One region of the Neisseria weaveri genome, then DNA from elsewhere that is predicted to be linked to it. Evidence: predicted binding sites of a transcription regulator. Region 1 holds the regulator's gene; the other holds the start of a gene.
The links. The regulator FNR, encoded in region 1, switches genes on or off when oxygen is low (the NO sensors DNR and NnrR bind a similar motif). The targets are predictions, from matches to a motif close to TTGATNNNNATCAA.
Positions count from the first base shown of each region.

Region 1 (3,111 bases):
CTTTAATTACAGACGGCCGCATGTCGGGCGCGTCAGGCAAAATTCCGGCCGCCATCCATATGTCGCCCGAAGCCCTGCTGGGCGGCAATATCGGTAAAATACAAACAGGCGATTTAATCCGTTTCAACTCCGAAACCGGTGAACTCAATGTACTGATTGATGAACACGAGTGGCGACAACGCACCATTCCTCAGCCAGATTTACGCCGCAACCATCACGGACTCGGACGAGAATTATTTGCCGCTTTCCGCAACCAAACCAGCAGCGCAGAAACCGGTGCCATGAGTTTCGGCGGCGATTTCGCCTAACCAAATTTTCAGACGGCCTCCCGCACCCGACACAATTATCACGGCTGTTTGCCAGTCAAACAGCCGTGCCGACGGAGATTTTTATGAACGCTCAAGACATTCTGACCACCAGCCCCGTGATTCCCGTAATCGCCATCGACAATCCCGACACCGCCGTCGACCTTGCCGCCGCCTTGGTTGCAGGCGGCATCCGCACATTGGAAATCACCCTTCGCACCCCGTTCGGCCTGGAAGCCATCCGACAAATCAAACGCGAACTGCCCGAGGCCGTTGTCGGTGCCGGCACCGTGATTAACGCCGAACAGCTCAAAGCCGTAGAAGATGCCGGCGCAGCTTTTGCCATCAGCCCGGGCATACATCAGCAATTTATTCAGACGGCCTCAACAAGCAGTATCCCCCTGATTCCCGGCATTGCCACACCGGGCGAATTAATGCTCGCGTTGGAATACGGCATCGACACCTTAAAACTGTTTCCTGCAGAAGTCGTAGGCGGTATCCAAATGCTCAAAGCACTGTACGGCCCGTTCCCTCAAGCCAAATTCTGCCCCACCGGCGGCATTACCCCGGCTTCGGCAGCGGAATATCTGAATTTACCCAATGTATTATGCGTAGGCGGTTCATGGCTGACGCCGAAAGAAGCCGTTGCCAAATGCGACTGGCACACCATTACCCGGCTGGCTGCCGAAGCCGCCGCATTGGGCCGTTCCGTTTCCCCTGTCTGATGAATCATTTCGCGGAATATCCTTCCGATAAACATCATCCGTATTTCATACGCAAATAAAACCATTGAGGCCGTCTGAAAATTTCAGACGGCCTCAATCATGATAAAAATACAAATTACAGTGAAGTCAAATCACAATCAAACAGTAATCAAACAGCATTCGAACAGCCCGACACCATTTTCTTCAACACTTGCGCATCTAAAATACGGATATGCTTGTGTTCAACCGAAATCCAGCCTTCCTGATGAAATTTAGACAAAGTCCGGCTAACCGTTTCCAACTTCAAACCGAGATAACTGCCGATTTCTTCGCGCGACATCCGCAAAATAAAATCATTCGCCGCAAAACCGCGCGAATACAGACGGTTCGACAAATTCAACAAAAATGCAGCCAAACGCTCTTCGGCACGCATATTACCCAACAGCAACATCACACCTTGGTCACGCACGATTTCGCGGCTCATCAAGCGGAAAAAATGCGTTTGCAGACTCGGAATCTGTCTACCCAACTCTTCCATATGCGCAAACAGCAGCTCGCAAACCTCACTGTCTTCCAAAGCAACCGCATCGCAGCTGTGGACATGCGAACAAATACCGTCCATACCGACCAATTCTCCGGACATAAAAAATCCGGTTACCTGATCGCGGCCGTCTTGGCTGGCAACCGTCGTCTTAAAAAAACCGGTTCGAATGGCAAACAGAGAAGTAAACACTTCTCCCGCCCTAAAGAGATATTCGCCTTTTTTCAAACGCCGGCTCTGACGGATAACGGCATCCAATTGCTCAAACTCCATCGGGCGCAATCCGACGGGCAAACACAATTCTTTCAAAGAACACGTGGAGCATAATGCTTTCAACTGATTTTTCGGCTCAGCCATAAACAGCAACCTTTTTTATTATTTCTATCTGAATGAATCCGCATTGATTCATATCAAAACATGCTTGTAACAATAAAGGCATTCTATCAAACTCAGCAAACTTTGACTAATCCAATACCTGCTTCCGAATACCATGAAACCCATCCTGCTGCATCCCGCCCCCCAACCGGAGTTCGACCGTCTGCTGATCGCCTCGCTTCCGGCCAACGGTCCGCGCTACACCTCCTACCCGACTGCCGACCGTTTCCACAGCGGCTTTACCGAATCCGAATACATCAACGCCTTGGAACAACGCCGTTCGGGTGCACTCAACAAACCGGTCTCGCTTTATATCCATATTCCCTTCTGCAACACCATCTGCTATTACTGCGGCTGCAACAAAATCATCACCAAAGACACCGGCCGCGCCGATGCCTATATCGAATATCTGGAAAAAGAGACCGCGCTTCTGGCAAAACACTTGCACGGCCGGCCCAAACTGGCACAGCTGCACTTCGGCGGCGGCACGCCCACCTTTTTAAACGACGAGCAACTCGAACGCGTATTCTCTATGATACGCAAGCATTTCGAGCTTATGCCCACCGGCGAATACTCCATTGAAATCGATCCCCGCAAAGTCAGCAGAGAAACCGTTTTACACTTAGGCAAACTCGGTTTCAACCGCATGAGCGTCGGCATACAGGATTTCGATCCCAAAGTGCAGCAGGCCGTCAACCGCATTCAAAGCCTGGAAGAAACCCGCACCGTTATCGAAGCCGCCCGCGAAGCCGGATTCAAATCGGTCAGCGTCGATCTCATCTACGGCCTGCCGCACCAAAACACAAACAGCATCAAAAACACGCTGGATACCGTTTTATCCCTCAACCCCGACCGTCTCGCACTCTATCATTACGCACACCTGCCGCACCTGTTCAAGCCGCAGCGGCGTATCGATACCGAAGCCGTACCCGGCAGCGAAGAAAAATTGGATATGCTGCAATATGCAGTCAACTATCTAACTGAAAACGGCTATATTTTCATCGGCATGGACCACTTTGCCAAACCCGACGACGAACTTGCCACCGCATTAAACGAAGGCAGGCTGCAACGCAACTTTCAAGGCTACTCCACCTATGCCGACTGCGACTTGGTTGCCATCGGCGTCTCCAGCATCGGCAAAATAGGCAATACATACGCTCAAAACGAAAAAAACATCGAAGCCTAT
Region 1 is NZ_LR134533.1:1,711,656-1,714,766, reverse strand. Features, by position in the region: gene edd (phosphogluconate dehydratase) at 1-308, shown strand, start outside; gene EL309_RS08320 (bifunctional 4-hydroxy-2-oxoglutarate aldolase/2-dehydro-3-deoxy-phosphogluconate aldolase) at 392-1,030, shown strand; gene fnr (fumarate/nitrate reduction transcriptional regulator Fnr) at 1,179-1,907, opposite strand; gene hemN (oxygen-independent coproporphyrinogen III oxidase) at 2,041-3,111, shown strand, end outside.

Region 2 (3,111 bases), 460 kb from region 1:
AGCTGCATAACGCCACCATGAGCGAAGTCGCCCCCGGCTTCAAGCTGCGCGTGTTGTTGGCACAGGCTCTGTTTTCCAAACCCGATGTATTACTGCTCGACGAGCCGACCAATAATTTGGACATCAATACCATCCGTTGGCTTGAAGGTGTGTTGAACCAGTATGATTCAACGATGATCATTATTTCCCACGACCGCCACTTCTTAAATGAAGTATGTACTCACATGGCGGATTTGGATTACAACACCATCACCATTTATCCCGGCAATTACGACGACTATATGCTTGCCTCGGCTCAGGCGCGCGAGCGTACCATGAAAGACAATGCCAAAGCCAAAGAAAAGCTGCAGGAATTACAAGAATTCGTCGCACGCTTCTCTGCCAACAAATCCAAAGCCCGTCAGGCGACCAGCCGCTTGAAACAGGCAGATAAAATTAAAGCGGAAATGGTGGAAGTAAAGCCTTCTACCCGCCAAAATCCCTACATCCGATTCGAGAGCGATGAGAAATCAAAACTCCACCGTCAGGCGGTTGAAGTGGAGGGTTTGAGTAAGCGTTTTGAAACCCAACTGTTTAAAAACTTGAATTTCATTTTGGAAGCCGGGGAGCGTTTGGCGATTATCGGTCCGAACGGTGCCGGTAAATCAACTTTACTGAAATTGCTGGCAGGTGCATATAACCCTGAATACAGCGAAGGCGTACAAGCGGATAGCGGCACGATCAAGTGGGCTGAAAAAGCGCAAATCGGTTACTACCCGCAAGATCATGAAAATGATTTTGATGTCGATATGGACTTGACCGAATGGATGCGTCAATGGGGTCAGGAGGGTGACGACGAGCAAGTGATCCGCGGTACACTGGGCCGTTTGTTGTTTGGCAGTAATGATGTGGTGAAAAAAGTCAAAGTGCTGTCGGGCGGAGAGAAAGGCCGCATGCTTTACGGCAAACTGTTGTTGCTGAAGCCAAACGTGCTGATTATGGACGAACCAACCAACCATATGGATATGGAAAGTATCGAATCCTTGAATATGGCATTGGAAAAGTATAACGGAACATTGATTTTCGTTTCACACGACCGTCAATTCGTGTCTTCTTTGGCCACTCAAATTATCGAGCTGGACGGTAAAGGCGGTTACGAACATTATTTGGGCGATTACGAAAGCTATCTGGAGAAAAAAGGCTTGGCATAAGCCGGTGCCTTTTAGAAAAGAGGCCGTCTGAAAATTCAGACGGCCTCTTTCTTTTTAAGAAAAATCAATTATTCAAAAACTTTCAATATCAAGCAATGCATAATATAAATTTATTTCGCATAAATAATTCATTTTTTAAGGCAAATCATCTAATTTTGACCTGTATCAAAAAGCTAAAGCAGTTTTTATCTATAATGAAATCCAATAATTTAATAATAAGTCTGAATAGGAACAAAATTATGGAGCTGATTAACGAGTTATTGAAATCGACTATGGGGATTTTATCGTTATTCACCATTACATTTATTATTGCAATGGCGATTTTTTTATTTTTCTGGGTGAAAAAACAAGCAGATAAAAAGCCTGGAAACTGATTTCTCTTTCCTCTTGATGTGTGTGTGTTTGGGTGTGGCCGAGGTCACCCCCTTTTTTTTTGGACATTTGAATTGTATTAATCTGTATTTGAAGTCTTATTCTTATATAGAGTTGTTTCGTTAAGCATGCTGGTTTAACATATCCCGCTGGCAAGTCAGATTCTATAAAGGTAAGAAACATGAGTGGGACAGAAAATATTTCAGCGGCATCCAAAGCCGCTATTTTGGCGGAAGCTCTGCCTTATATCCGCCGTTTTTCCGGTAAAACCGTTGTGATCAAATACGGCGGTAATGCCATGATCGAGCCGCATTTGAAGGAAGGTTTTGCCAAAGATGTGGTTTTGCTGAAGTTGGTCGGCATCAATCCGGTTATTGTGCACGGCGGCGGGCCGCAAATTAATGAAATGTTGGAAAAAGTCGGCAAAGAAGGCACATTCGTACAAGGGATGCGTGTCACTGATGGAGAAACCATGGATATTGTTGAAATGGTTTTGGGCGGACACGTCAATAAAGAAATTGTTTCACTGCTTAATCTGCACGGAGGCAATGCAGTCGGCGTAACCGGCCGGGACGGTCATTTTATCAAGGCGAAAAAACTGTTTATCAATACGCCGGAGCGAAACGGAGTGGATATCGGGCAAGTGGGTATTGTCGAAAGCATTGATTGCACCTTGATTAAAGGTATGGTCGAGCGCGGCTACATTCCTGTTGTTGCCCCCATCGGCGTCGGCCGTCAAGGCGAAGCATTCAATATTAATGCTGATTTGGTGGCAGGAAAATTGGCGGAGGAGCTGAATGCGGAAAAGCTGCTGATGATGACCAATATTACCGGTGTGATGGATAAAGAAGGTAATCTGCTGACTAACCTGACGCCGAAACGTATTGACGACTTGATTGCAGACGGAACGCTTTACGGCGGCATGTTGCCGAAAATCAGCTCTGCTGTAGAAGCTGCCGTGAACGGCGTAAAAGCCACGCATATCATCGATGGTAGGGTGCCGAATGCTTTATTGCTGGAAATCTTTACAGACAGCGGTATCGGTTCAATGATTTTAGGCTCGGAATAATTTCTATATCTCGATTTTGAGCATTAATTTGAAAGAGGCCGTCTGAATTTTCAGACGGCCTCTTTATGCTCGATTAAAGATTATCGGAGCAGATTGTTCATTATGCAAGTATTTGACTGAAAATATAGATTATTGCTTTTGTAAAATAGAAAAAAAGGATTTTTAGGATTATAATCCGTTAAGTAGGGAATGAATTTTGAAATATTCTGCTTAATTGCTTGAAGCAGGGTGTAGGCAGGATATTTTATTTAATAGTCATACCTTGTTAGAAAAATTGAAACGATTAGGAGAATTGGTTTTATGTTTGATTTTGCCCAACATAAATCAGAGTTGCGTCAGGCTGTTACGGCAGCGTACAGACGAAATGAGGCTGAAGCGGTAGCCGATATGCTGAAACAGGCGGAGATGAGTGCGGAAGAAAAAAACGCCGCTGCCGCTCTTGCCCGCCGTTTGGTTACGCAGGTTCGTGCGAACCGTACC
Region 2 is NZ_LR134533.1:2,174,602-2,177,712, forward strand. Features, by position in the region: gene EL309_RS10415 (ABC-F family ATPase) at 1-1,190, shown strand, start outside; gene EL309_RS10420 (DUF3149 domain-containing protein) at 1,430-1,564, shown strand; gene argB (acetylglutamate kinase) at 1,744-2,631, shown strand; gene putA (bifunctional proline dehydrogenase/L-glutamate gamma-semialdehyde dehydrogenase PutA) at 2,932-3,111, shown strand, end outside.
Region 2: a site for FNR is predicted at 1,346-1,359, ahead of EL309_RS10420 (DUF3149 domain-containing protein). Genes of this name have one in related genera too.